4 regions of the Kocuria sp. CNJ-770 genome follow, and region 2 is predicted to be linked to each of the others. Evidence: riboswitches for the same ligand, from Rfam matches in the RefSeq annotation. Region 2 holds a riboswitch; each other region holds the start of a gene.

Region 1 (8,393 bases), on a different contig from region 2:
GTCCGCACGAGGGGCAGGAGACGATCTCGAGCTTGCGCGGGCGCAGGCCCAGGGACTGCAGGATCTGGTTGCCCACCTTGACCTCCTCGACCGGGGGCGCGGAGAGCGAGACCCGGATGGTGTCGCCGATGCCCTGGGAGAGCAGGGCGCCGAAGGCGGTGGCGGACTTGATGGTGCCCTGGAACGCCGGGCCGGCCTCGGTCACGCCCAGGTGCAGGGGCCAGTCCCCGCGCTCGGCCAGCAGCTGGTAGGCCCGCACCATGGTGACGGGGTCGTTGTGCTTGACCGAGATCTTGAAGTCGTGGAAGTCGTGCTCCTCGAACAGGGACGCCTCCCACACCGCGGACTCCACGAGCGCCTCCGGGGTGGCCTTCCCGAAGCGGTCCATGATCCGCTGGTCCAGGGAGCCCGCGTTCACCCCGATCCGGATGGACACCCCGGCGGCCTTGGCCTCCCGGGCGATCTGGGCGACCTGGTCGTCGAACTTGCGGATATTGCCGGGGTTCACGCGCACGGCGGCGCACCCGGCCTCGATGGCCTTATACACGTACTTCGGCTGGAAGTGGATGTCGGCGATCACCGGGATCGGGGACTTCATCGCGATGATCGGCAGGGCGTCGGCGTCGTCCTGCGACGGGCAGGCCACCCGGACGATGTCGCACCCGGCGGCGGTCAGCTCGGCGATCTGCTGCAGGGTCGCGTTGATGTCCGTGGTGGGGGTCGTCGTCATGGACTGCACGCTGACCGGCGAGTCGGAACCGACCCCCACGGACCCGACCCGGATCTGCCGGGTCTTCCGGCGCGGGGACAGGACGGGCTGGGGTGCGGCGGGCATGCCGAGGCTGACCGGGGTCAAGGGTTCCTCCGAGGAGTTCGCGGACAGATGCGGGATCGGTGGCGGGCGGACCCGGTCGCCGGGTCCGTCGTCGCCTCCCATTGTGCCCCATGCCCCCGGGCGCTTCCTGGGCGGTCCCCGGATTCCTCCGTGGCCGAACGGCTCAGAACAGCTGGACGGGCTTCACGATGTCCGCGTAGACCAGCAGGACCGACATCCCGATCATCAGCGCGGCCACGGCGTAGGTCAGCGGGAGCAGCCGTGCCGGGTCGAACGGGCCCGGGTCGGCGCGGCCCAGCAGCCGGGCGGCGCCCCGCCGCAGGCCCTCCCACAGGGCGCCGGCCACGTGCCCTCCGTCCAGCGGCAGGAGGGGCAGCAGGTTGAAGACGAACAGCGCCAGGTTCACCGATCCGACCAGCCCCACCAGGGAGGCGGCCTTGTCCCGCAGCTCGATCTCCTCGTGGGCGGCGATCTCCCCGGAGATGCGGCCGATCCCGACCACGGAGATGGGTCCGTCCGGGTCCCGCGGCGCGTCCGAGAACGCGGCCTGCCCCACCTCGTAGACCCGCTGCGGCAGGTGAAGCACGATCCCGGCGATCTGCTCCAGCCCGTCGAGCACCGCCCCGGGCACCGCGGTGAGCGGCTGCCGGACGGGAACGGCGGTGGGGCTGATCCCGATGAACCCCACGTCCTCGTAGCGGGGCGCGCCGTCGGGTCCCGTCACGGCGGCCCCGGTGTCGTCGACCACCGGGCGGGAGGTGAGGATCGGGGTGAGCACGGTCCGCACCTCCGTGCCGTCGCGCTCGACCACCACGGGGATCCGCTCCCCGGCGCGGTCGCGGACCCGCGCGGTGAGCTCCTCCCACGTGGTCACGGGGGCCCCGGCGACGGCGGTGACGACGTCCCCGGGACGCAGCCCGGCCGCGTTGGCCGGCGCCTCGGGGTCTCCGGCGCGGCACTCGGCCTGCCCGGCGGCCTGCCGCTCGGCGGGCACCACGCACTCCGAGACCCACGCGACCGTCGTGGTCGGCGTCGCGGTGCCGAGCCCGGTGAGCAGCACGGCGAGGCACACGGTGCCCAGCAGCAGGTTCATCACGGGCCCGCCGAGCATGATCACGATCCGCTTCCACACGGGCAGGCGGTAGAAGACGCGGTCCTCGTCCCCGGGGGCCAGCTGCACGGCGGAGGCGCTGCGGGCCTCGGCGGCGAGCTGCTGGAGCACCCCGGTGCCGGCGGTCCGCGCCGTGCTCCCCGACCGGGCGGGCGGATACATCCCGACCATGGAGATGTAGCCGCCCAGCGGCACGGCCTTGAGCCCGTACTCGGTCTCCCCGCGGCGACGCGAGAACACGGTGCGGCCGAAGCCGACCATGTACTGGGTGACCCGCACGCCGAAGAGCTTGGCGGGGACCAGGTGGCCGAGCTCGTGCAGGGCGATCGAGGCCGCGATGGCCACGGCGGCGAGCAGCACGCCCACGAGGAACAGGACCACGCCCATCCGGGGACCTCCGGGGATCGTCGGGTCGTCCCCGGCGGTCGCCGGGGACGGCAGGGGCCGCGCGTGCGCGGCGAGGACCAGTGTGCACCACGATCCTGGACGCAGGGTGTCACGCTCCCGCGCACGACGACGGCCGGCCGCCTCCGGGGAGGGACCGGCCGTCGCGGGCACCGCTGCGGCGCCGGGGCGTCAGCGGCGCAGGATGCGCCGCGCCAGCCGGTTGCCCACCAGCTGGACCAGCTGCACGAGGACGACGATCACGGCGACCGCCGCCCACGTGACCTCGTCGTTGAACCGCTGGTAGCCCAGGCGCAGGGCGAAGTCGCCCAGTCCCCCGGCGCCGATGGCCCCGGCCATCGCGGACATGTCCGTGATGCCGATGACCAGGAAGGTGTAGCCGAGCACCAGGGGCCCGAGCGCCTCGGGCAGGATCACGGTGGTGATGATCCTCCCGCGCGAGACGCCCATCGAGCGGGCCGCCTCCACCACCCCGGGGTCCACGCTCATCAGGTTCTGCTCGACGATGCGCGCGACCGCGAACATCGCCCCGATGGTCATCGCGAAGATCGCCGCGTTGGGGCCCAGACGCGTCCCCACGACCTGCTGCGTCAGCGGCCCGAGTGCCGCCAGAAGGATGATGAAGGGGATCGGCCGGACGAAGTTCACGACGAGGTTGAGCCCCTCGTGCACCACGCGGTTCTCCAGGATGTTGCCCCGGCGGGTCACGTAGAGCCCCACGCCCACGAGCATCCCGAGCAGCCCGGCGAGCGCGAGGGTGACGGACACCATGTAGAGGGTCTCCCCGAGCGCGGAGAGCAGCTCGGGACCCAGGACGGACCAGTCGTTCACGCGGCCACCTCTCTCAGGCTCGTGATGCGGGACAGCTCGTCGACCACGGCCTGCACGGCCGCGTCCTCGCCGGTCAGCTCGAAGGTCAGGGACCCGAAGGACTGCTCCTGGAGCACGCTGATCCCGCCGTAGGCGATGGTGAAGCGGACCCCGCGGGCGGCGCCGTCGGAGAGCACACCGCCGATGTCCACGCCGTCGCCGACGTCCACGATCACCAGGCGCCCGCGGTGCGCCCGGCGCAGCCGCTCGACCTCGCGCTCGTCCGGCACCGAGTGCAGGACGGAGGAGACGAAGCGGCGTGCGGTCTCGGTGCGGGGCCGGGCGAAGATGTCCACCGTCGAGCCGTGCTCCACGACCTTGCCGTCCTGCATCACGGCGACGCGGTCGGCGATCGCCCGGACCACGTCCATCTCGTGGGTGATGATCACGATCGTGATGCCCAGCTCCCGGTTGACCCGCTGCAGCACCTGCAGCACCTCCTGGGTGGTCTCCGGGTCGAGGGCGCTGGTCGACTCGTCGGCCAGGAGCAGCTTGGGGCTGGTCGCCAGGGCACGGGCGATGCCCACGCGCTGCTTCTGCCCGCCGGAGAGCTGCTCCGGGTAGTTCCCGGCGCGCGCGGACAGGCCCACGAACTCCAGCAGCTCGGCGACCCGGGCCCGCCGCTTCTCCTTCGGCCAGCCGGCCCGCTTGAGCGGGTACTCGACGTTGCCGGCCACGGTCCGGGACGTGAACAGGTTGAACTGCTGGAAGATCATCCCGATCTCCTGCCGGACGGGCGCGAGCTCGGTCTCCTTGCGCCCGGCGACCTCGAAGCCCTCCACGGTCAGGGACCCCGAGGAGACGGGCTCGAGCCCGTTGATCAGCCGTACCAGGGTGGATTTGCCCGCCCCGGAGTAGCCGATCACGCCGAAGATCTCGCCGCGGTGGACGTCGAGGCTGACGTCGTCGACGGCCAGCACCTCGCGCGCGGCCCGGCCGGAGCCGGTGCGGAAGGACTTCGAGACGTTGCGGAAGGAGACGAGCACCTCGTCCGGGCGCCCGCGTGCGGACGGCCCGGAGGGGACCGCAGCGCTCACTGCCCCTGGTCCTTCAGCTCCTGCTGGTAGCGCGCGGTCAGCTCCTGCAGCTCCTCCGGCTCCAGCTGCAGCGGCACGGCCGTGTCCTTGGTCTCCTCCATCTCGGCGTCGATGACGGACTGCTCGTGGTAGAGGTCCGCCACCTGCCGGAGGGTCTCGTCGTCGGCCAGCTCCTCGGTGGTGGTGAAGAGGTTGACGTAGGCGCGGGAGCCCTCCGCCTCGGGGTCGTCCTGGGCCAGGGCGGACTTCGGGTCGATGTCCGCGCGGGCGAGGAAGTCGTTGTTGATCACCGAACCTGCCACCGAGTCCATGGAGAGCACCGTCTGCTCGGCCGACACGGGGGTGACCCGCACCGTGGAGGCCTCGGTGTCGACGTCGAGCTCGGTCGGGATGAGGGTGTCGCCCTTCAGCTCCACGAGACCGGCCGACTCGAGCACGAGCAGGGCCCGGGACAGGTTCACGGCGTCGTTCGGGACGGCGATCTCGTCGCCCTTCTGGAACTGGTCCACGGAGTCGTACTCGTTGGAGTACAGGCCCAGCGGGTAGATCGACGTCGAGCCGATCGGGGTGATGGAGCCCCCGGCGGAGTTGTTGTAGTCGGCGAGGAAGGGAACGTGCTGGAACCAGGTCATGTCCACGTCGCCGGACTCGGTGGCCGGGTTGGGCTGGTTGTAGTCCGAGAAGTCGACGTACTCGACGGTGATGCCCTGTTCCTCGGCCAGCCGCTTGAGAGCGTCGTGCGTCGGGTGCGAGCCGACGACGCCGATGCTCACCTTGCCGTCGGCCAGGGCGCCCTCGCCGGCCTGGTCGGAGCCGCCGCAGGCGGTGAGGGTGAGGCCGAGGGTGGTGGCCAGGGCGAGGAAGGTGAGGCGCTGCGATCGCATGTCGTGCCTTTCCGTGGGTCCAGGAGGTCGGGAGTCTCCACCAGTCCCACCAGGACCGACGGCCACGGTCGAGGGCACGCCGGAGGGCGCGTCCGCGGTCGAACCGTACTTGCCGCCGGCCCACGATGGCCGGTGCCGGATGGTTCACCTGGGGCACCCCACTACGGGAGAGGGTTGCCGCCCAGCAAGCCAGGGCTGCGCGCTGGGACTCGTCATCCGCCCGACAGACTAGCACGTGCGCCGGGTCCGGCCCGGTCAGCGGGCGAGGACCTCCTGCGCCCGCCGCCGGGCCCAGCGCTCGGCCTCCAGGACGGCGCCGAGGTCCAGGACGCCGCCGTCCTGGTGCTCGCCCAGCACCGTCTCCACCGTGTCCACGATCGCCGGGAACCGGATCCGCCCGTCGTGGAAGGCGTGCACCGCCTCCTCGTTGGCGGCGTTGAACACCGCCGGGTGGGTGCCCCCGCGCTCCCCCGCGGCCTTGATGAGCTCGACGGCGGGGAACGCGTCCCGGTCCAGCGGCTCGAAGGTCCACTCGGTGGCGCGGGTCCAGTCGCACGCGGCGGCGGCGCCGGGCACCCGGTGCGGCCAGGCGAGACCGAGGGCGATGGGCAGGCGCATGTCCGGCGGCGAGGCCTGCGCCAGCGTCGACCCGTCCACGAACTGGACCATGGAGTGCACCACCGACTGGGGGTGGACGACCACGTCGATGCGCTCGAGGGGAACGTCGAAGAGCAGGTGGGCCTCGAGCACCTCCAGGGCCTTGTTCACCATGGAGGCCGAGTTGGTGGTGACCATCACGCCCATGTCCCAGGTGGGGTGGCGCAGCGCCTCGCGCGGGGTGACCGCCTCCAGCTCCGCCCGGGTGCGGCCGCGGAACGGCCCGCCCGAGGCCGTCAGGACGAGCCGGTCCACCTCGGCGGCGCTGCCGCCGCGCAGCGCCTGCGCCAGGGCGGAGTGCTCGGAGTCCACCGGGATCAGCGCGTCCGGGCGGCCCGAGGCCGCCGCCGCCTCCTTCACCAGCGCTCCTCCGGCGATCAGCGACTCCTTGTTGGCCAGCGCCAGCCGGTGCCCGGCCCGCAGTGCCGCCAGGGTGGGGGCGAGGCCGATCGAGCCGGTGATCCCGTTGAGCACGAGGTCGGCCTCGGGGTGCGCCGCGGCCGCCGTGGCGGCCTCGGGACCGTGCAGGATCTCGGGCCGGTAGTCCCCGGCGCCGGCGGCCGCGGCGCGCTCGCCGATCCGCCGGGCCAGCTCCTGGGCGTCCTCACCGCTGCCGCTCGTCGCCACCACGGCGGCGCGGGTCTCCACGGCCTGCTCCGCCAGCAGCGGCAGACGGCCCCGGCCGGCCGCGAGGGCCACCACGCGGAACGGCGCCCCGCCGTCGAGCCGGTTCGCCGCGCGCACGACGTCGAGCGCCTGGGTGCCGATCGACCCGGTCGACCCGAGCACGACGATCCGTCGGGGGCCGGCGGCGGCCAGCGCGCGCAGCTCGGGCGTCGGCTCGGGCGTCGGCTCGAAGGTCGGCTCGGGGATCGCTTGGGGGCGGGGCGCGGCGGAGGGGGAGCTCATGGCCCCAGTATCCCCCAGCCCGACCGGCGGCCTGCCGCGGCGGGTCCGGACGGACCGAGGCCCCGGTCACCGTTTCCGGTGGCCGGGGCCTCGGGTTCCGCTGAGGGTGCGGATCAGTGCGTGCGGCCCTTGCGGCCGGTGAGCGCACCGTAGATGAAGAGCACGATGAGCGCTCCCACGACGGCGGTGATGATCGTGCCGATGTCGAACACGGACTCGAGGCTGCCGATGCCGATCAGCGAGCCCAGGAAGCCTCCGAGGAGGGCGCCGATGATGCCGAGCACGATCGTGACGATGATGCCGCCACCCTGGTTGCCCGGCATGATGAGCTTGGCGAGGGCGCCCGCGATGAGACCGAGGACGATCCAGCTGATGATTCCCATGATTGCTCCTTATCCGTCCCGGGAGGGACCTTCATTGTAAGCAACCGGCGAGTTTCCCAGGAATACCCTGGGCCGGCTTCTGCGCTCACCCTACCGGACTGTCAGCCCTCTGTCTTTTCCCGTTCGCGAATTCCAGGTGTGTCGACGGGATCGGCTCCGGCCCGCCCGGAGCCGGACCTTCGGGTGGGCCGGGAGTCCTCCCAGGTCGGAGCGGGGACGCCGTCAGTGCGCGACGGGCTTCTCCGCACCGATGCCTGTGAGCGAACGCACTTCCATCTCGGACTGCTTGACCGGGTCCTCCAGGCGCCGCTCCGTCATGGAACCGATGAAGCCGAGGAGGAAGGACGCCGGGATGGACACGATGCCCGGGTTCTGCAGCGGGAACCAGGCGAAGTCGGCCGTGGGGATCATGGAGGTCTCGGCCCCGGACATCACCGGGGAGAAGACGATCAGGACCACCGAGAGGATCAGGCCGCCGTACATGGACCAGACCGCGCCGCGGGTGGTGAACCGCCGCCAGTACAGCGAGTACAGGATGGTCGGCAGGTTCGCCGAGGCCGCCACGGCGAAGGCGAGCGCCACGAGGAACGCGACGTTCTGGCCCTGCGCCCCGATCCCGCCCGCGATGGAGACGATGCCGATGACCACCACGGTGGTCTTGGCGACGCGCAGCTCCTGGCGGGGGTCGGAGTTCCCCTTCTTGATCACGCTGGTGTAGATGTCGTGGGCGAACGAGGCCGAGGCCGTGATGGCCAGGCCGGCGACGACCGCGAGGATCGTGGCGAACGCCACGGCGGCGATGATGCCCATGAGCAGCGAGCCGCCTAGCTCGAAGGCCAGCAGCGGGGCCGCGGAGTTCACGCCGCCCGGGGCCGCCTGGATCCGCTCGGCGCCGATGAGGGCCGCCGCGCCGAAGCCCAGGACGAGGGTGAAGAGGTAGAACAGGCCGATCAGCCCGATCGCCCAGACCACCGAGGTGCGGGCCTCCTTGGCGGTGGGCACGGTGTAGAAGCGCATCAGCACGTGGGGCAGGCCGGCGGCGCCGAAGACCAGGGCCAGCCCCAGGGAGATGAAGTCCAGCTTGCTGGTCTCGCTGACCCCGTAGCGCAGACCCGGCTCGAGGATCGCGGGGTTGCCGGAGACGGCGACCGCGTCGCCCAGCAGGGAGGAGAGGTTGAAGCCGTAGAGCGCCAGGATCCAGACGGTCATCACCGCCACCCCGGAGACGAGGAGCACGGCCTTGATGATCTGCACGTAGGTGGTGCCCTTCATCCCGCCCACGAGCACGTAGACGATCATGAG
Region 2 (8,393 bases):
GCAGGCTCAGGGTCTTGAGCCCGCGGGCGGCCAGGTAGCTGTCCTGGGGCCCGGCCACGGCGCCTGCGGCGAACTGCTGAAAGCCGACCGTCTCGGCGAGCGGGGCGCCGCGCCAGGCGGCGGTCCCGACGACCACGGCCCCGCCGAGGACGTCGGAGTGCCCGCCGATGTACTTGGTGGTGGAGTGCACCACGGCGTGGGCCCCCAGGAGCAGCGGGTTCTGCAGGTACGGGGAGGCGAAGGTGTTGTCCACCACGAGCAGCGCGCCCGCCTCCCGGGCCAGCTCCGCCCAGGCCGCGACGTCGGCGATGCCGAGCAGCGGGTTGGAGGGCGTCTCCAGCCACAGCACCGCGGTGTCCCCGGGGCGGACCGCGGCGCGGACGGCGTCGAGATCGGTGATCTCCACGGGGGTGTGGCCGATCCCCCACGGGGCGAGCACCCGGGTGATCAGCCGGTTGGTGCCGCCGTAGCCGTCGGCGCCGAGCACCACGTGCTCGCCCGGGCGCAGCACCGCCCGCAGCAGCGCGTCCTCGGCGGCGATCCCGGAGGCGAAGGCGAACGCGCGCTCGCCGTGCTCCAGGGCCGCGAGCTGCTCCTCGAAGCCGTTGCGGGTGGGGTTGGAGCCGCGGCTGTACTCGTGGCCGGCGCGCAGGACGTTGATCCCGTCCTGGGCGAAGGTGGAGGTCTGGTAGACCGGCGGGATGACGGCCCCGGTCAGGGGGTCGGGCTGCTGGCCGGCGTGGACGGCGGTGGTGGTGAAGCCGCGGCGGCGGGTGGTGACGGTCTGGCTCATGGTGGGGCTCACTTCCGGAGGGTCGAAACGGTCTCGAGCACGGCGTCGAGGGCCTGGCCGAGGTCGGCCACGAGGTCCTGGGGCGCCTCGAGGCCGATCGAGAGCCGGACGGTGGTCTCGGCGATCCCGCCGGCCCGGCGCTGCTCGGGCGTGAGCCGGCAGTGGGTCATCGCGGCCGGGTGGGCCACGAGGCTGCGGGTGTCGCCGATGTTGGCGACCAGCTTGAACAGTTGCAGCCCGTCGATGAAGGGGCCCACGGCGGCGTCCGGGGCGGCGAGGTCGAAGGAGAACACGGAGCCGGTGCCGCGGGGGAAGTCCCGGGCCGCGATCCCGGCCCCGGGGTCCCCCGGCAGCCCGGGGTGGTGCACGCGCGCGACGGCGGGGTGGCCGACGAGGAACTCGGCCACGGTCAGCGCCGAGGCCGTGTGCCGGGCCACCCGCAGGTCGAGGGTCTCGGTGCCCTGCAGGATCTGGCTGGCGTTGAACGGGGACAGCGTGGTGCCGAGGTCGTGCACGTACTTGGCCCGGACCAGGTGCAGGTAGGGGCTGGCGCCGGCGCACTTGTCGAGCAGGCTCTGCCCGCCCCAGCGGGCGCGGGCGCGGGTGAACTGGGGCCACCGCGCAGGCTCGGCGGACCAGTCGAACGTCCCGCCGTCCACGACCGCCCCGGCGAGGGCGTTGCCGTGGCCGCCGAGGAACTTGGTGGCCGAGTGCACCACGATGTCCGCGCCCTTCTCCAGCGGCCGGTACAGCGCCGGGGAGGCGAGGGTGTTGTCGACGACGACGGGCACCCGCGCCGCCCGGGCGACGTCGGCGATCCCGGGCAGGTCCGGCAGCGTGGCCAGCGGGTTGCCGATGGACTCGAGCAGGAAGGCCCGGGTGTCGGGGCGCACGGCCGCGGCCCAGGCGCCGGGTGCGGTGGGGTCCACGAAGTCGACCTCGACGCCGTGGTCGGCCAGCGAGTCGGTGAGCAGGTCCACGGTCCCGCCGTAGAGCTTCTCGGAGGCGACCAGGTGCTTGTCCTCCCCCTGGCCCAGCAGGGCCAGCAGGGCCACGGCCACCGCGGACTGCCCGGAGCCGGTGGCCACGGCGCCCGCCCCGCCCTCGAGGTCGCTGATCCGCTGCTCGAGCACGGCGACCGTGGGGTTGCCGGTGCGGGTGTAGGTGAAGCCGGCGCGGGTCTGGGCGAACATCTGCCGGGCGGCCTCGTAGTCCGGGAACTCGAAGGCGGCGCTCTGGTAGATCGGCACCGTGAGGGTGCGCTGCCCGGGGTCGTGGTCGGCGCCGGCGTGGATCTGCCGGGTCGAGAGGTCGTGATCGGTCACGGGGAGGGACATGGCGCGGCTCCTGTGCACGTGCTCTTACCCGCACCGGTCACCCGCTGCGGGGCAGCGGGGATGCAGGCCGCTTCCTCATCCGAACCACCCGATGAGCATGGGGTTGGTGCGCGACCCAGTCGGAGCTTGGCAGTCGCGTCTCGTGAAGCTGGGACCACACTATGCGCGGGGCGGGCCGGCGCCGTTCCGCGACCCAAGATGACGTCCGTGACGGATCGTGACGCCGCTCGTGACGCCCCCCGGTGACGCCCCCGGTGGCGCCCTCTGTGAGCCCCGGCGCTCCCGGGGCCCCGGCGGGTCACGCCCGGGTGTCGATGTCCTCGAAGATCAGGAACGTCTGGGTGTCCACCACGCCGGGCAGCTGCTGGATGTGCTCGAAGATCACCTGCCGCAGGTGCACCGTGTCCACGGCGCGCACCAGCAGCATGACGTCGAAGTTGCCGCCCACCAGGGCGATGTGGTGCACGGCCGGGATGGCCCGCAGCTGCGCGCACAGCTCCCGCCAGGTGTTCTGCTGGAGCTTCAGCGTCACATAGGCCGAGGCCTGCAGCCCGGCGCGCACCGGGTCGATCACGGTGCTGAAGCGCAGGATCACCCCCTCGTCGCGCAGCCGGTTGATGCGGGCGTAGGCGTGGGCGCGGGAGACGTGCACGGCCGCGGCGATCGCGGTCACCGACTGCCGGGCGTCCCGGGAGAGCTCGGCGAGGATCTTCCGGTCGGTCTCGTCCAGCGGGACGGGGGTCGAGGGCACGGCGGGGCTCCTTCGGGGCGGGACGGGAGGGCGGGCAGCGGTGTCGGACGAATGCGTGTGCGCCACGCCACAGTAAAACATTTCGTCCACGAGGACAGCACCGATGCCCGCAGGATTCTGGACTTTCCCGCACCGCTGGATACGAACCGTCGGTTCTTCTCATACTGGGCGGACAGAACTTCAGCGGCCTTCCTGCCTCCCCGCGTCCGCACCAGGACCGGGGACCGACCGAGGGGACACCATGAGCCAGACCGTCGAGACCCCCGAGGACCCGATCCTCCGGGCCTCCCAGACCTTCGGCATCACGCCGGAGCAGTACATGCTCCCGGCGCGCGGCGAGATCCGGATGGTGGACCCCACCGGCCGGCTGCTGCCGGCCGAGGAGCAGGGCACCGAGCCCGGCCACGAGTACCCGCTGCCCGCGGGGGACGTGCTGCTGGGCGCCTACGAGAAGCTGGTGGTCGGCCGCCGGGTCAACGACCAGAACTCCGCGCTGGTGCGCCAGGGCCGGATGGCCGTCTATCCCTCCAGCCACGGGCAGGAGGCCTGCCAGGTGGCGGCGGCCCTGTGCCTGCGGGAGGGCGACTGGCTGTTCCCCACCTACCGGGACACCGTGGCCGTGATGACCAAGGGCGTGCGGCCCATGGACGTGATGTCGATCTTCCGCGGCGAGTGGCACGGCGGCTACGACCCCCACGAGCACCACGTCGGCATCCAGTCGACCCCGCTGACCACCCAGCTGCTGCACGCGGTGGGCGTGGCCCACGCCGCGAAGCTGCGCGGTGAGGACACCGTGGTCCTGGCCATGTGCGGCGACGGCGCCACGAGCGAGGGCGACTTCCACGAGGCCCTCAACTTCGCCGCCGTGTTCAAGCTGCCGGTCGTGTTCTTCGTGCAGAACAACGGCTACGCGATCTCCGTGCCCCTGTCCCAGCAGTCGGCCGCCCCGAGCCTCGCCCACAAGGCGGTCGGCTACGGCATGGCCGGGGAGCGGGTGGACGGCAACGACCTGGTGGCCCTGCTCGCCACGCTGGGCCGCGCCGTGGACCTGGCGCGCTCGGAGTCCGAGCCCCTCCTCGTGGAGGCCCACACCTACCGCATGCAGGCGCACACCAACGCCGACGACGCGACCCGCTACCGCGACGACGCGGAGGTGCAGGAGTGGATCGCCAAGGACCCCGTGACCCGGATGCGCGCCTACCTGGCCGGGGAGGGACTGCTCGACGACGCGGCCGAGCAGCGCATCGCCGCCGCCGCCGAGGACGTCGCCGCGGCGCTGCGCGACGGCATGAACGCCGACGTGCAGGTCGACCCGCGCGAGCTCTTCCGCCACGTCTACACCGAGCAGACCCCGCAGCTCGACGAGCAGGAGCAGTTCCTCGCCGCCGAGCTCGCCCGAGAGGAGACCGCACAGTGAGCACCCTCCAGGCCCCCGCCCCGTCCGGGCGGACCCCGGCCGTCAAGCCGGCCACCTTCGCCCAGGCGCTCAACACCGCCCTGGCCGACGCCCTGGCCGCCGACGACGCCGTCGTCGTCTTCGGGGAGGACGTCGGGACCCTCGGCGGGGTCTTCCGGATCACCGACGGGCTGACGCAGCGCTTCGGCCGCACCCGCTGCTTCGACACCCCGCTGGCCGAGTCCGGGATCGCCGGGATGGCCGTGGGCATGGCGATGAACCGGATGCGCCCGGTGATCGAGATGCAGTTCGACGCCTTCGCCTATCCGGCGTTCGAGCAGGTCGCCTCGCACATCGCGAAGATGCACAACCGCACCCGCGGCGCCGTGACCCTGCCGATCGTCATCCGCATCCCCTACGCCGGCGGCATCGGCGGCGTGGAGCACCACTGCGACTCCTCCGAGGCCTACTACGCCCACACCCCGGGGCTGAAGGTCTTCACCCCGGCCACCGTCGAGGACGCCTACCTCATGCTCCGCGAGGCGATCGACTCCGACGACCCCGTGGTGTTCTTCGAGCCCAAGAAGCTCTACTGGTCCAAGGCGCCGGTGGACCTGGCCGAGCTGAGGGACCGCTACGAGAACCGGGCCCCGGAGCGCCGGGAGGGCCGCGCCGTCGTCGCCCGCACCGGGCAGGACGCCACGATCCTCACCTACGGGCCGTCCGTGCCCACCGCCCTGGCGGCCGCCGCGGCCGCCGAGGCCGAGGGCCGCTCCCTCGAGGTCGTGGACCTGCGCAGCATCGTCCCGTTCGACGACGAGACCGTCGCCGCGTCGGTGCGCCGCACCGGGCGCGTGGTCGTGGTGGCCGAGGCCCCCGGCTTCGCCTCCGTGGCCGCCGAGATCGTGGCCCGGGTGCAGGAGCGCTGTTTCCACTCGCTGGCCGCGCCGGTGCGGCGCGTGACCGGCTTCGACATCCCGTACCCCTCGCCCAAGCTCGAGGAGTACTACCTGCCCAGCGTCGACCGCATCCTAGACGCCGTGGACGACCTGCAGTGGGAGGACTGACCATGACCGTGAAGACGTTCACCCTGCCGGATCTCGGCGAGGGACTCACCGAGGCCGAGCTCGTGAGCTGGCTGGTCCAGGTGGGCGACACCGTGGCCGTGGACCAGCCCATCGCCGAGGTGGAGACCGCCAAGTCCGCGGTGGAGGTGCCCTGCCCCTTCGCCGGGACCGTGCAGGAGCTGCACGGCGCCTCCGGGCAGACCCTCGACGTGGGCGCGCCGCTGATCTCCGTGAACACCGGGGACACCGCCGGGACCCCCGCCCCGCAGGCGGCGGACCCCGTGGCGGGCAGTCCTACCGCGAGGAGGAGCGCGCCGGGGCGGACCCTCGCTCCGCGGCCGAGGCGGGCACCGTGGCCTCCGGGGCCTCCGACGACGCCGAGGGCTCCGGCAGCGTGCTCATCGGCTACGGCACCCCGGCCGCGGGATCGGCCGGCGCCGGCGCCGGCCCAAGCGCGCCGCGGCTCCCGCCGGGGCCTCCGGCCCGCTCGCCGACCGGCTCGGCGACCGGGCTCCCAGCAGCTCGCCGAGCAGACCGCCGGGCAGGCCGCGGCGTCCGGGGCCGCCCACGACGCGATGGCCTCGGCCCCGCGGCTGGCCCCCACTGTCATCTCCCCGATCGTGCGCAAGCTCGCGAAGGACCGCGGGATCGACATCTCCACCGTGCGCGGCTCCGGGCCCGGCGGGCTGATCCTCCGCCGGGACGTCGTGGCCGCCACCGCCGCCCCGACGGCGCCCGCCCCGCCGCAGCCCCTCGCGGCGGAGCCGGCCGACGGGGCGCCGTCCGGGACGGACCCGCGCACCGGCCTGGGCGTGGCCGGGCGCGTCCCGGTCTCGGGGGTGCGGAAGGTCATCGCGCAGGCGATGAGCCGGTCGCGCACCGAGATCCCCGAGGCCACCGTCTGGGTGGACGTGGACGCCACGAGGCTGGTGGAGCTGCGCGCGGCGCTCAAGGCGCAGGACCCCGCCACCGCGCCGGGGCTCATGGCCCTGATCGCCCGCTTCGTGCTCGCCGGCCTGGCCCGGTATCCCGAGCTCGCCACCCGCATCGAGACCCGCGAGGACGGCAGCCAGGAGATCGTGCGCTTCGAGGGCGTGAACCTGGGCTTCGCGGCGCAGACCGACCGCGGGCTCGTGGTGCCCAACATCCGCGGCGCCCACGCCCTGAGCGCCCGTGGTCTCGACGCCGAGCTGCGCCGGCTCACCGAGCTGGCCCGCTCCGGCAAGGCCTCCCCGGCGGAGCTGTCCGGGTCCACGTTCACCCTCAACAACTACGGGGTGTTCGGCACGGACGGGGCCGCGGCGATCATCAACCACCCGGAGGTGGCGATCCTCGGGGTCGGCCGGATCATCGACCGGCCGTGGGTGGTCGACGGGCAGCTGGCCGTCCGCAAGGTCACCCAGCTCTCCCTGGCCTTCGACCACCGCGTGTGCGACGGCGGGGCGGCCGGCGGCTTCTTGCGCATGGTGGCCGACGCGGTCGAGAACCCGATGTCGGTGCTCGCGGACCTGTAGCAGCAACCGGGCCGAGCCCTCGGGCCCGGCCCGGCAGGCTCAGCGGTCCGGGACCGCCCCGGCCGTCAGTCGCTCTCGGGGCCGGAGCAGTACAGGCAGTCGGGCTCGGCCGCGCCGCAGGCGCAGCGCAGCACGACGGCGCCCCAGGACAGGGCGGCGGTCCCGCGGAGGCGGGGACGGGGCGGGGCCGGGACGAGGTTCGGCAGGAGTTCGACGGTCATGGGTGCAGGTCCTCGAGGATGGGCCGCGGAGCGGTGGTCGTGCAGGGGCGCACCGGCGACGACGGTCGCGGGCAGGACGGGACGCCTGTGTCCTGCCTCACGGCCGGCGGGCTGGTGTATCCAGTATCGGCCGCCGGTCCCATCGGCAAAAGCGATGCTTTCCGACGACTACTGGTTAGTATTTTTGTGCCCTCGCCCAGCGGCGCGGATGCCCACGGCTCAGTGCGCGAGTTCCCAGGACCACAGCAGCAACAGCGTCACCAGGAACCCGGTGAGGTAGTTCAGCCACAGGAAGCGCCGCCAGCCGCGGTTGGCCCGCGCGCAGCCGGCATCCGTGATGGTCAGGAACGGCACGAGGTTCGCCAGGTAGGGCAGGACCAGCAGCGACGCCAGCGGCCCGGGCCAGGGCACGAGGAGCAGGAGCAGCCCGGCGGCCAGGTAGAGCACCAGGGCGGCCCACACGGTGGGGCGGGCGCCCAGGACCGTGGCGATCGAGCGCAGCCCGCCCTCCCGGTCCGCCCGGACGTCCTGCACGGCCCCGAAGGCCTGGGAGGCCATCGACCACAGGAAGAACCCCGCGCACAGGGCCACCACGCCCACCGACGGGTCCGCCCCGGCGAGCACCAGACCGTAGACGGCCGGGGAGACGAAGTGGGCGGCGGAGGTCGCCGAGTCCAGGAACGGGACCTCCTTGAAGCGCAGCCCCCTGAGGCTGTAGGCCACGACCGCGAGGAGACTCGCCCCGAGCACCCCTGCCGCCGCGGCCCCGCCGGCGGGGAGCAGGTAGGCCAGGAAGGGCAGGGCGGCCAGCACCGAGCCCACCAGGACCATCCGGTGCTCGGAGCGGTCCACGAGCGCGCCCTCGACGCCGCCCTTGCGGGGGTTGCGGAGGTCGGACTCGTAGTCGAAGACGTCGTTGATCCCGTACATCAGCAGGTTGTAGGGGAACAGGAAGAACAGGGTCCCGGCCACCAGGGGCAGGTCCACCCGGCCGGTGGTCAGGACGTAGGCCGCCGCGAACGGGAAGGCGGTGTTGACCCACGAGACCGGGCGGGACGTGGCCACCAGGGTGCGCACGGTGGCCGTCAGCCGACCGCGCTCGGCCAGCCCCCACCACAGCGAGGGCAGCAGCAGCAGCGCGGCCAGCGGGTACGCGAAGTCCTCCACCGGCACCAGGCCGATCCGCAGCTCCGTGATGTGCCCGGCCCCGTAGTCGAAGAACCCGGCGGCGATCATGAGGTTGTCGAACACGACCGTCAGCAGCGCCAGGACCCCGAAGGAGATCCCGAGCACGGCCAGGGCCCGGCGCGGGGC
Region 3 (3,302 bases), on a different contig from region 2:
CCACGAGCAGGAAGACCGCGCCGTACAAGAGAGCGGCGGTCTGGACGGGCGAGCGGTGGGTGGTCCGGCGGTCCGGCCGGGCGGCGGGGGTGGTCATGGTGGTGCCTCGCTTCCTGGGTGTCTGCGGTGGTCCGGGTACGGATCCCGGAGGGGCGGACGTTCATGGAAAGCATGCTTGGTACCACCAGCGTACTGCGCCGGCGTCCGAGATCAAACGTTGCGGCGGACCTCCCTGGTCACGGACGGGTCAGGACACGAGATCGCGGGCGGGGGTGTCCGCGGCGGACGGCTTCCCGGCGTAGGCGCCCCGGTACCGCGCGGCCGGGTGGGTGTCGAGCACCTTGGTCTGTCCGGCGCCGTAGACGTTCTCGCGCAGCGTGGTGCCCTCGTAGGCGGTGCGGTAGCGGCCGCGCTTCTGCAGCTCCGGCACGACCCACTCCACGAAGTCCTCGAACGAGCCCGGGGAGACGTGGTAGGCGAGGTTGATGCCGTCCAGGCCGCCGTCGTCGATCCACCGCTCCAGCTCGTCGGCCACCGTCTGCGGGGACCCGACGATCGGCACGCCCATCCCACCCATCGAGATGTGCTTGGCGACCTCCTTGACCGTCCACTTCTTCTTCGGGTCCGCGGTGGTGAACGGGGTGAGGAAGGACTGGATGGAGTCGGTCTTGATGTACTCCAGCACGTCGTTCTCGTCGTAGCGGCCCAGGTCCACCCCGGACCAGCCGCCCACCAGGCCCAGGGCGCCGTCGGCGTCCGCGTACTGCTCGTAGTCGCGGCGCTTCTGCTCGGCCTTCGCGTCGGTCTCGTCGACGATCACGTGCAGCATGGCGAAGATCTTGAGGTCGTCCCGCCCCCGGCCCTGGGCCTCGGCCTCGTCGCGCAGCTTGTCGGTGACCACGCGGGTGAGGTCCGGGCGGATGCCGCCCACGAACACGGCCTCCGCGTGCCGCCCGGCGAACGCGCGCCCGCGCGAGGAGGCACCGGCCTGGAAGATCAGCGGGGTGCGCTGCGGGGACGGCTCGGTCAGCCCGATGCCCGGCACGTCGAAGTACTTGCCGTGGTGCTGGATGGGGTGCACGAGGGACGGGTCGGCGAAGACCCCGTTCCTGCGGTCGCGCTTGACCGCGCCGTCCTCCCAGGACCCCTCCCACAGCTTGTAGCAGACCTCCATGAACTCCTCGGCGATCTCGTACCGCTCGTCGTGGGAGATCTGCTCCGTCAGTCCGTGGTTCTCGGCCGCGGACTTCAGGTAGGACGTCACCACGTTGAAGCCGATCCGACCCCTGGTCAGATGGTCGAGGGTCGCGAACTTCCGCGCCAGCGGGTACGGCTGCTCGTAGGTGATGGCGCTGGTCACCCCGAAGCCGAGGTGCTTGGTCACGGCCGCCATCGCGGAGATCTGCATGAACGGGTCGTTGACCGGGATCTGGGTGGCGTCCTTGATCACCGGCGCCGCGGAGTTCTGGTAGACGTCGTAGTAGCCGACCACGTCGGCGAGGAACATCGCGTCGAACAGGCCCTTCTCCAGGACCTGGGCGACGTCCGTCCAGTACTCGAGGGTGTTGTACTCGTCGGCACGGGAGCGCGGGTGCTTCCACAGGCCCGGGGCCTGGTGCCCCACGCAGGTCATGTCGAAGGCGTTCAGGGCGATGCGCTTGCTCACAGGGACCTCCACGGTCGATCACCGACCCGCGCCCGTGCGTCGTGAAGACCTGCTCGCGGGTCCGACGCACTCAGGGGCGCCGTACTTGCCGCGGGGCGGGTGCGCCGCGGCCCGATGTTCATCTGGGGCACCCCGCTACGGGAGAGGGTTGCCGCCCGACCAGCCAGAGCTTCGCGTCGGGACTCGTCATCGTCGTCGCGGACTAGCTTAGCGGGTCCCCCCGGACGCGGGGCAACCCCTCGTCCTCCCGGTGCGCGGCAGGACCGCGGCAGGAGTCAGACCGGCGGCGCGAGCGGCGGGGTGCGCCGCGGGTCCAGCGTCCAGCCCTGCCGCAGCCGCGCCCCGAGCTCGATCAGCGGGCACGTGTCCATCACCACGTCCAGCCCGGCGGCGGCGGCGCGGGCCGCGGCCGCGTGGTCCACGACGCCCAGCTGCAGCCACACGGCCCTCGCGCCGGCGGCGACGGCCTGGTCCACGACCGCTCCGACGCGGCGGGAGTTGACGAAGCAGTCCACCACGTCGATCGGCCCCGGGACCTCGGCGAGCGTGCGGAAGCCGGGCTCCCCGTGCACCACCTCGCCCTTCGGGTTGACCGGGACGATCGTCATGCCGAGGTCGTCCCGGATGCGCTTCGCGACCGAGTGCGCGGGCCGGGCCGTGTTCCCGGTCAGCCCCACCACGGCCCAGCGTCCGGGCTGTGTCATCAGGCGGTCGATCACGGCGGGATCGTTGCGGCTCATGCCCCCACCCTGGCACGGACCCGCCCCGCTCGCCCCGATCGCGCCCCACCGTGTCCCGAGATTGCAGGTCCCGGCCACCGGCCGCGGGACGCCGACACGTGCAACCTCGGCGGGGGGGCGGAGGTCAGGAGAAGAGGGGAGGAGGTCTGCTTCCGGGCCCAGCTGGGCCCGGTCCTGGGCGGGCAGGGCCGCCCGGCCGGTGCCCACCCGGGCGAAGTGCTCGTCGCTCCAGTGCTCGGGCGGCTCCCGCTCCCACAGGTCGATGAGGACCCGGCGGACCTCGGCGAGCCCGTCCACCGCAGGCCCCGGGCAGCCCTCCAGGTGCTCGATGAGGTCCAGGTGGTGCACCGTGGCCTCCACCGCCAGGGTGCTCAGGAGGTCGTCCACGCGGAGCACGTGGCCCTGGGTGCGGACCGTCCCGCCGGGCCGGCAGTGCTCCGCCGCGTGCACGAGCGCCCGTGCCGACTCCCGGTAGTGCCCCCGCAGCTCCTCCCAGTCCGGGTACAGGCTCGCCGCGGCCCGGGTGCGGCGCCGGACCTCGGCGGCGGCCGCGGCATCCGCGCCCCGGTACGCCCAGTAGGTCGCGGCGTCCCGGTCCGGGCGGGCCGTGGTGGGCGTGTGCAGGGCGACCAGCCCGCGCACCGCGTCCGCGGCGCAGTGGTGGGCGAGGTCCCGCACCGACCACCCGCGGCAGCCGGTGGGCGCCCAGGAGTCGTCGTCACCGAGCCCGTCGAGGACCGCCGCGAACGCCGTGCAGGCGTCGCGGACCAGGTCCGCCCGGGTCGAGGTGTGCCGGCTCGTCATGGGTCCATGGTGCGGCACGAGGGCCCGACGTGCCACCGTTTTCGACCATGACGGCCCGCGGCGCGATTTGCCACGCGACCCGCGGAGCACGT
Region 4 (8,393 bases), on a different contig from region 2:
CCCAGACCACGCCGCGGTCCAGCAGGGACAGCCGGGAGACGGAGAAGCCCGGGTCGGTGCTGTGCTCGTAGGAGCCGTAAGCGTACTGCACCACCGGGGCTGGCACCGCGGGGTCCAGGTCCGCCCGGCGGACCAGGGAGACGGGGATGCGGGTGCCGTCCGCGGCGGTGGCCCAGTCCCGCTCCACCGTGTAGTCGCCCGGGTCGTAGCCGCCGAGCACGGTGGTCTCCCGGCGCAGCACGGGCTCGGCGGGCAGGGCGTCGTCGGCTCCGGTCGCGCCGGCGGGGAAGACGTCGTAGACGCGCGGGGGCGTGGTGAAGGAGGTGTAGGACAGCCGCAGTACGGGGGCGTCGTGCTCGGCGGCGGCCACTCCGGCGGTGTAGAGCTGCTCCGCGAAGGCCGGCTCCACGGCCGCCGCCTGGGCCTCCGTGCCGAGGCCCGCGAGGGGCAGCAGCCGCACCCGCAGCGTGGTCTCCGCCCGCACGGAGACCACCAGGTGCGTGGCCGTGACGGCGCAGCCGTTGACCCGCACGGTGTCCGAGGCCGGGACGACGTCGCGCAGGTCCACCTCCGCGACCGGGCGGCCGAGGTCGGCCGGGTCCATGAGCGAGACCCGGGAGTTCGGGGCCTCGTGGTCGTGGGTCAGCAGGATCTGCTCGCGGCCGTCCAGCAGGAAGGGCTCGGCCTCGTAGAGCACCCGGTCGGTGCGCGGCAGCACCACCTGCAGCGGGGCCTGCGGGTCCGCCACCGGCTGGATCAGCTGCTCGGAGAACTCCGAGCACATGGCCTCCACCACGATCCAGCGCCGGTCCGCGGACAGCCCCGCGCCCAGCCACAGACCCGGGTCGGCCTCCTCGTGGACCACGACGTCCTCGGCCACCGGGGTGCCCAGGACGTGGCGGCGCAGCTGGTGGGGCCGCCAGGACTCGTCCACCACGGTGTAGTAGACCGCGCGGGCGTCGGGGGTGAGGAAGGACCCGTAGAAGGTGCCGGGGATCTCGTCGGCGAGCAGCGCCCCGGTGGTGAGGTCGCGCACGCGCAGGGTGAAGCGCTCGTCCCCGGTGACGTCCTCGGCCCAGGCCAGCAGCTCCCCGTCCTCGGAGACGTCGAAGCTGCCGAGGGAGTAGAACTCGTGCTTCGCGGACTCCGCGTTGGCGTCGAGCAGCACCTGCTCGCCCGCCATGGGGGTCCCGGGCCCGACGACGGGCGGGGTCCAGTCCGCGAGGAGGTCCCCGGTGGTCGCGGCCGGCACCCGGCAGAACACCTGGTGCGCGCCGCCCTCCACCGTGCGGGAGAAGTACCACCAGTCCCCGCGCCGGTTCGGCACCGACAGGTCGGTCTCCTGGGTGCGGCCCTTGATCTCCCCGAAGATCGACTCCCGCAGCCCGGCCAGGTGGGCCGTGCGGGCCTCCGCGTACTCGTTCTCCGCGGTGAGGTGGGCGAGCACCTCCGGGGACTCCTTCGCCCGCATCCACTCGTAGGGATCGGAGAACAGGTGGCCGTGGAAGGTGCGCTCGGCGGGCTGCCGGCGGATCTGCGGGGGAAGAGCTGTCATGTGCCCATCCTAGGGAAGGCACCCCGCCCGCCGCTGGCCGGCCCGGGGGCGCGGCGCCGGCGAGGGGCCCGCGACCCGGCGGTCCGCCCGGGCGGTGCCAGAATGGCCGCATGAGCACCCCCGCGCACCTCGCCCCGCGCCCGCCGGCCTTCGGCTCCACCCGCGCCGACCTGTGGATGCAGGTGGTCCTCGTGCTGGGGGTCTCCCTGGGCGCCTCCGCGCTCTACGCGGTGCTCTCCCTGGCCGAGCAGCTGGCCCGCGGCCCGCTCTCGGAGGCGCAGGCCACGATGAACCCGCCGCTGAGCGTGCAGCCGCTGATCGACCTGCTGCGCCAGCTCACGGGCATCGGCCTGGACCTGGTCCCGGTGCTGCTGGCGCTGTACCTGCTCGCCGGCTCCGCCGGCGCGCTGGGCACGGTGCGGCGGCGGATCGGGCTCGACGCCCGGATGCCGGTCCCGGACCTCGGGCTGGGCACCGTCCTGTTCCTCGTCATGGGGCTGGGCACCCTGGCCCTCTACGCGGCCGGCCGCGCCCTGGGCCTCACCGCGGAGGTGACGACCTCCGGGCTGGCCGAGCACTGGTGGACGGTGCCGGTGCTGCTGCTCTCCGCGCTGCGCCACGCCCTGGTCGAGGAGGTGGTGGTGGTCGCGTTCCTGACCGACCGGCTCACCCGCATCGGCTGGCGCTGGCCGGTGGTGCTGGTGGTCACGGCGCTGTTCCGCGGCAGCTACCACCTCTACCAGGCATCGGGCCCTTCCTCGGCAACGTGGTGATGGGCCTGGTCTTCGCCGAGCTCTACCGGCGCACCGGGCGGGTCATGCCCCTCGTCGTCGCGCACTTCCTGCTGGACGCCGTGGGCTTCCTGGGCGTCGGCCGGCTGCTCGGCTGAGGCGGGCCCGCCGTGCGGGCCCGCCTCGGCCGGCGCCTCAGATCGTGACCAGCCCGTCGGGGGTGCCGAAGGACACCGAGAGCAGCCCGGGCGTGCCCTCCGGATAGCGCCACTCCACCGCCAGGTCCTCGAGCGCGGTCTCCACGGGCGCGCCCAGCCACTCGGCCACCCGCTCGGGCGCCCCGGCGATGCACATCCCGGCGAGGGCCACGTCGGTGATCCGCGCCTGGGACGGGTGCATCTCCGGGGCCGAGTCGAAGCGCACCATGAACGGCAGCTGGGGATCGGCGATCAGGCCCTTGACGCCGATCTGGTGCCACTCCAGGCACCGGCCGTCGGGGAAGACCCGGTGGCCGGGCACCGCGTGCCGGCCGAGGCGCTGCTCGAAGGGCGCGAGGTCGTCGACCTCGACGACCCAGCCCAGCCAGCCGCCGCCGGCCTCGGAGCGGGCGCGCACGGCCCGGCCGAACGGGGCCTTCTCCGCCGCGGGGTGCTCGAGGACCTCGACGACCTCGACGTACTGGTGGTTGGTGAGCGGAAGGATCATGTTGCGGGTGCCGAAACGGGGGTGCACCCCACCCTTGACCGGCTCGATCCCGAGCTGGTCGGCAATGCGCTCGGTGGTGGCCGTCAGGCCCTCCGGGCGGCAGGCGTAGGACACGTGGTCGACTCTCATGGGCTCATCGTGGCACCGTGTGACTTTCGTCTCCAAATCGGTCCCCGGCGGGGTGCTCCCCGGCCCGTCCGGCGCGTGCGCGGGGCGCTCGCCGCACCCCGGCTTGACGCCGTGTCGCCCGAATCCGGAGAATGCTGTCCAGGTCATGAGCGCCAGCGTCCAAGCCCCAGCTAGCTGGCCGGCAACCCTCCACCGCGGTGGGGTGCCCTGGGTGAAGACCGGGCTCCTCGCGACCGGCGAGCGAGCAAGCGCGGGTCCTCGGTGCCCGGCCGTCGCACGGCAGCACCACCACGGTCGGACACCGGACCCCTGACACCCGCAAGGAGTCTCCCGGCATGTCCGAGTCCACTGCTTCCACGGCCGACCGCACCGCGACCGCGCTGCCCACCCCCGAGCACCCGGCCGGCTGGTCGTTCGAGACCCAGCAGATCCACGCCGGCCAGCGCCCCGATCCGGTGACCGGCTCCCGCGCCCTGCCCATCCACCAGAGCACGTCCTTCGTCTTCCCCGACGCCCAGGCCGCTGCGGACCGCTTCGCGCTCGCGGAGCTGGGACCCATCTACACCCGCATCGGCAACCCGACCACGGAGGTCGTGGAGAACCGCATCAGCGCCCTGGAGGGCGGGGTGGGCGCCTGATGCTCAGCGCTGGGCAGTCGGCCACGACGTTCGCGGTGCTCAACCTCGCCGGGGCGGGGGACCACGTGGTGGCCAGCCCGAGCCTGTACGGCGGGACGTACAACCTCCTCAAGTTCACGCTGCCCAAGCTCGGCATCGAGACCACCTTCGTGACCGACCCGGACGACCCGGAGGCCTGGCGGCGGGCCGTGCGCCCGAACACCAAGGCGTTCTACGCCGAGACCATCCCGAACCCGCGCAACGACGTCCTCGACATCGAGACGGTCTCCGGGATCGCCCACGACCACGAGGTCCCGCTCATCGTGGACAACACGGTGGCGACCCCCTACCTCGTCCAGCCGTTCCGCTGGGGCGCGGACATCGTGGTGCACTCCGCCACGAAGTTCATGGGCGGGCACGGCACCGCGATCGGCGGCGTGATCGTGGACTCCGGCGCCTTCGACTTCGGCCGGTACCCGGAGCGCTTCCCCGGCTTCAACGAGCCCGACGAGTCCTACGGCGGGCTCGTTTACGCCCAGGCCCTCGGCGCGGAGGGCGCGTTCGGGGTCAACCTCTCCTACATCCTCAAGGCCCGGGTGCAGCTGCTGCGCGACCTCGGCTCGGCGATCTCCCCGTTCAACGCCTTCCTCATCGAGCAGGGCATCGAGACGCTGTCGCTGCGCATGGAGCGCCACGTGGCCAACGCCGGGGAGGTGGCCCGCTGGCTGGAGGCGCGGGAGGACGTCCGCTCGGTGAGCTGGGCGGGGCTGGAGTCCTCGCCCTGGCACGACCGGGCGCGCAAGTACGCGCCCCGCGGCGCCGGCTCCGTCCTCGGGTTCGTCCTCGAGGGCGGCCGGGCGGCCGGCGCGGCCTTCGTGGACGCCCTGACGCTGCACTCCAACGTGGCGAACATCGGCGACGTCCGCTCCCTGGTGATCCATCCCGCGTCCACCACGCACAGCCAGCTGCTGCCCGAGGAGCAGCTCGCGGCGGGGGTGGAGCCCGGCTTCGTGCGCCTGTCCGTGGGGCTGGAGAACGTCACGGACATCCTGGCGGACCTGGAGCAGGGCTTCGCCGCGGCCGCGGCCGGAGGGCAGGAGTGAGCGTGACGGTGCTGCGCGGCGCCGGCGCGGACGTGCGCGAGGACGGCGTGCCGCGGCACGCCGAGATCGGCACCCTGGAGCTGGAGTCCGGCTTCCGGCTGCCGGAGGTCCGGATCGCCTACGAGACCTGGGGCGTGCTCGCCCCGGACGGCTCCAACGCGGTGCTCGTGGAGCACGCCCTGACCGGGGACACCCACGTCGCCGCCGGGAGGGCCCGGCCCGGGGCCCCGGAGGCGCGGCGCCGCGCCGCCGAGAGCGGCGGCTGGTGGGACGGCCTGGTCGGCCCCGGCGCCGCCATCGACACCGACCGCTACTTCGTGGTGTGCGCCAACATCGTGGGCGGCTGCTACGGCTCCACGGGACCGTCCACCCCGGCCCCGGCCGAGGTGGACCCCGAGCGCCGGCCCTGGGGCTCCCGCTTCCCCCTGGTCACCGTGCGGGACTCCGTGCGCGCGGAGGCCGCCCTGGCCGACGCCCTGGGCATCGACACGTGGCGCCTGGTCATCGGCGGGTCCATGGGCGGGGCGCGCGCCCTGGAGTGGGCGGTGACCTACCCGGAGCGGGTCCGGGCCTGCGCGGTGGTCGCCGCGTGCCCCCAGTCCAGCGCCGAGCAGCTCGCCTGGGGGCAGGCGCAGAACCTCGCGATCCGCCAGGACCCGGACTTCCGGGGCGGGGACTACTACGACGGGCCCTTCCCGGTGACCGGGCTGGGCCTGGCCCGGCGGATCGCCCACATCACCTACCGCTCCGCCGACGAGCTGCACCACCGGTTCGGGCGCACCCCGCAGGCCGAGGAGCAGGTGATCGGCACCCACCCCGGGGGCCGCGGGCGCTACCAGGTCGAGAGCTACCTCGACCACCAGGCCTCCAAGCTCGCGGGCCGGTTCGACGCCAACAGCTACCTCGCCGTCAACGAGACGCTCATGTCCCACGACGTCTGCCGCGGCCGCGGCACGCTGGAGGAGGCCCTGTCGGTGACCTCGTGCGAGTGGCTGGTGGCCGCGGTCGACTCCGACCGCCTGTACCTCCCGCGCGAGTCCGACGTCCTGGCCGCCGCCCTGCCCGGGGACGTCCGGCGGCACACCCTCACGTCCCCGTCCGGGCACGACGGGTTCCTCATCGAGGCGCCACAGGTGGGGAAGCTGCTCGTGGAGACCGTGCTGGCCCGCCCCTGCGCCCGGGCGGGCGGCGCCGCGGGTGGCACACTGGTGCCATGACCGACGCCCCCGCCCCGACCGGAACCGCCCCGCACGCGACCACCCCGCACGCCGTGTGGAGCACCGACCCCGCCGCCCGCCCCGGCACCCCGCTGCTCGTGCTGCTGCACGGCTACGGCTCGCACGAGCACGACCTGATGGGCCTCGTCCCGGAGCTGCCGGGCGAGTTCAGCGTGGCCTCCCTGCGCGCGCCCCAGCCCGCGCAGCTGGGCTTCCAGTGGTTCCCGCTCGCGGCCGACCTCAGCTTCTCCGCCGAGCGCGTCGCCGAGGCGGTGGCGCCCGTGGCCGCCTGGCTGCGCGAGCGCGCCGCGGAGCACTCCAGCATCACGCTGCTGGGCTTCTCGCAGGGCATGGCGATGGCCACCTCGCTGGCGCGCGCCCTGCCCGGGGAGATCGCCGCGGTGGTGGGCCTGTCCGGGTTCGTGGTGCCGGGCGAGCACACAGCCTTCGCGGACGAGCGGCTGCGCGAGCGTCCCCTGCCGATGTTCTGGGGCCGCGACCCGCAGGACCCGGTCATTCCGCAGCACCTCGTCGACAGCACGGCCGAGTGGATGCTCGAGCACGCCGACGTCATGAAGGTGCACTACACCGGGGTGGGCCACGGGATCAGCCCCCAGGAGCTGCGCCACGTGCGGGAGTACCTCACCCACGTGGTCCTGGGGGGCTGACCCCGGACGCTCAGCCGCCCGCGGTGATCCGGACGGCGGCGTCCCCGGTCGAGACCACGTCGCCCGGGTGCAGCTGCCGGCCGCGCCGCGTCTCGACCTCGCCGTTGACGCTCACCCGCCCCTCCTCCACGAGGGAGCGGGCCTGGGCGCCGTCCTCGGCGAGGTTGGCCAGCTTCAGGGCCTGGCCGAGCCGGATCATGTCGTCGCGGATGGGCAGGTCGTCGGTGTGCCGGGGCGTCGGGGAGCTCGTCATGCCCCCAGTGTCCCAGGTACTGGCGGCCGGCGGGCCGCAGCGGCACCCGCCCCCGTTCCGCCGGTCGGCGACGGTCCCGGCGATTGGCTACCCTGGGTCGGGACGCCGCCCGCGGCGTCCCCGACCCGTGACGGCCGACGACGGCCGCATCCCCGGCGGCGACCCGCCGGGCTACGCAACCCACCACGCGCGTCCGCAGCCGGCGGTCGGGCGAGAACCTGGAGTGATCCCCATGGCCCCCAAGTCCACGTTGGACAACGTCATCTCGCTGGCCAAGCGCCGCGGTTTCGTGTTCCAGGCGGGTGAGATCTACGGCGGCTCCCGCTCCGCCTGGGACTACGGGCCCCTCGGCGCCGAGCTCAAGGAGAACATCAAGCGCGAGTGGTGGCAGACCTTCGTGCGCGGGCGCGAGGACATGGTGGGCCTCGACTCCTCGATCATCCTGCCGAAGGCCGTCTGGGAGGCCTCCGGGCACGTGGCCACCTTCACGGACCCGCTCGTGGAGTGCACCTCCTGCCACCGGCGCGCCCGCCAGGACCACCTGATCGAGGCGTTCGAGGAGAAGAAGGGCCGTGCCCCGGAGAACGGGATGGCCGAGATCCCCTGCCCCAACTGCGGCACCAAGGGCCAGTGGACCGAGCCCCAGCAGTTCTCCGGCCTGCTGAAGACCTTCCTCGGCCCGGTCGACAACGAGGAGGGCCTGCACTACCTCCGGCCCGAGACCGCGCAGGGCATCTTCGTGAACTTCAACAACGTGGTCACCGCCTCGCGCAAGAAGCCGCCGTTCGGCATCGGCCAGATCGGCAAGGCCTTCCGCAACGAGATCACCCCGGGCAACTTCATCTTCCGCACCCGCGAGTTCGAGCAGATGGAGATCGAGTACTTCACCCACCCCTCCGAGGCCGGGCACTGGTTCGACGAGTGGGTCGAGGCGTGCTGGAGCTGGTTCACCGACCTCGGCATCGACCCCGACCACATGCGCCGCTACGACGTCCCCGAGGACGACCGCGCGCACTACTCCGCCGGGACGATCGACATCGAGTACCGGTTCGGCTTCCAGGGCAACCCGTGGGGCGAGCTCATGGGCGTGGCCAACCGCACCGACTACGACCTCGGCGTGCACAACCAGCACTCCAACGCCGACCTCAGCTACTTCGACCAGCAGACCAACGAGCGCTACGTGCCCTACGTGATCGAGCCCTCCTTCGGGCTGACCCGCTCGATGATGGCCTTCCTGGTGGACGCCTACACCGAGGACGAGGCGCCCAACTCCAAGGGCGGGGTGGACAAGCGCACCGTGCTGAAGCTGGACCCGCGGCTGGCCCCGGTCAAGGCCGCCGTCCTGCCGCTGTCCCGCAACGAGGAGCTCTCGCCGAAGGCCCGGGACCTGGCCGCCGAGCTGCGCCGGAACTGGA

What was found. A riboswitch is a leader RNA that binds a small molecule or an ion and turns the genes downstream of it on or off. The one in region 2 is predicted to bind S-adenosylmethionine.
Region 1: another riboswitch for S-adenosylmethionine. It lies ahead of BJF77_RS18375 (MetQ/NlpA family ABC transporter substrate-binding protein); the one in region 2 lies ahead of BJF77_RS11490 (O-acetylhomoserine aminocarboxypropyltransferase/cysteine synthase family protein).
Region 3: another riboswitch for S-adenosylmethionine. It lies ahead of BJF77_RS10555 (LLM class flavin-dependent oxidoreductase); the one in region 2 lies ahead of BJF77_RS11490 (O-acetylhomoserine aminocarboxypropyltransferase/cysteine synthase family protein).
Region 4: another riboswitch for S-adenosylmethionine. It lies ahead of BJF77_RS18220 (bifunctional o-acetylhomoserine/o-acetylserine sulfhydrylase); the one in region 2 lies ahead of BJF77_RS11490 (O-acetylhomoserine aminocarboxypropyltransferase/cysteine synthase family protein).

What each region holds. Positions count from the first base shown of each region.
Region 1 is NZ_MKJW01000155.1:67,743-76,135, reverse strand. Features, by position in the region: gene ispG (flavodoxin-dependent (E)-4-hydroxy-3-methylbut-2-enyl-diphosphate synthase) at 1-856, opposite strand, end outside; gene BJF77_RS18390 (RIP metalloprotease) at 999-2,333, opposite strand; gene BJF77_RS18385 (methionine ABC transporter permease) at 2,523-3,122, opposite strand; gene BJF77_RS18380 (methionine ABC transporter ATP-binding protein) at 3,179-4,258, opposite strand; gene BJF77_RS18375 (MetQ/NlpA family ABC transporter substrate-binding protein) at 4,255-5,142, opposite strand; SAM riboswitch class IV at 5,243-5,359, opposite strand; gene dxr (1-deoxy-D-xylulose-5-phosphate reductoisomerase) at 5,398-6,708, opposite strand; gene BJF77_RS18365 (GlsB/YeaQ/YmgE family stress response membrane protein) at 6,822-7,091, opposite strand; gene BJF77_RS18360 (cation acetate symporter) at 7,314-8,393, opposite strand, start outside.
Region 2 is NZ_MKJW01000100.1:156,524-164,916, reverse strand. Features, by position in the region: gene BJF77_RS11495 (cystathionine gamma-synthase) at 1-793, opposite strand, end outside; gene BJF77_RS11490 (O-acetylhomoserine aminocarboxypropyltransferase/cysteine synthase family protein) at 802-2,130, opposite strand; SAM riboswitch class IV at 2,146-2,278, opposite strand; gene BJF77_RS11485 (Lrp/AsnC family transcriptional regulator) at 2,429-2,881, opposite strand; gene BJF77_RS11480 (thiamine pyrophosphate-dependent enzyme) at 3,123-4,298, shown strand; gene BJF77_RS11475 (alpha-ketoacid dehydrogenase subunit beta) at 4,295-5,344, shown strand; gene BJF77_RS11470 (dihydrolipoamide acetyltransferase family protein) at 5,347-6,858, shown strand; gene BJF77_RS20580 (hypothetical protein) at 6,924-7,079, opposite strand; gene BJF77_RS11465 (prenyltransferase) at 7,299-8,393, opposite strand, start outside.
Region 3 is NZ_MKJW01000099.1:50-3,351, forward strand. Features, by position in the region: partial or broken gene BJF77_RS10550 (DUF4383 domain-containing protein) at 1-97, opposite strand, end outside; gene BJF77_RS10555 (LLM class flavin-dependent oxidoreductase) at 248-1,666, opposite strand; SAM riboswitch class IV at 1,743-1,857, opposite strand; gene BJF77_RS10560 (CoA-binding protein) at 1,942-2,406, opposite strand; partial or broken gene BJF77_RS10565 (maleylpyruvate isomerase N-terminal domain-containing protein) at 2,749-3,302, opposite strand, start outside.
Region 4 is NZ_MKJW01000155.1:33,272-41,664, forward strand. Features, by position in the region: gene BJF77_RS18205 (S9 family peptidase) at 1-1,555, opposite strand, end outside; partial or broken gene BJF77_RS18210 (CPBP family intramembrane glutamic endopeptidase) at 1,666-2,444, shown strand; gene BJF77_RS18215 (VOC family protein) at 2,482-3,120, opposite strand; SAM riboswitch class IV at 3,262-3,377, shown strand; partial or broken gene BJF77_RS18220 (bifunctional o-acetylhomoserine/o-acetylserine sulfhydrylase) at 3,456-4,840, shown strand; gene BJF77_RS18225 (homoserine O-acetyltransferase) at 4,837-6,057, shown strand; gene BJF77_RS18230 (alpha/beta hydrolase) at 6,054-6,725, shown strand; gene BJF77_RS18235 (RNA-binding S4 domain-containing protein) at 6,736-6,978, opposite strand; gene BJF77_RS18240 (glycine--tRNA ligase) at 7,211-8,393, shown strand, end outside.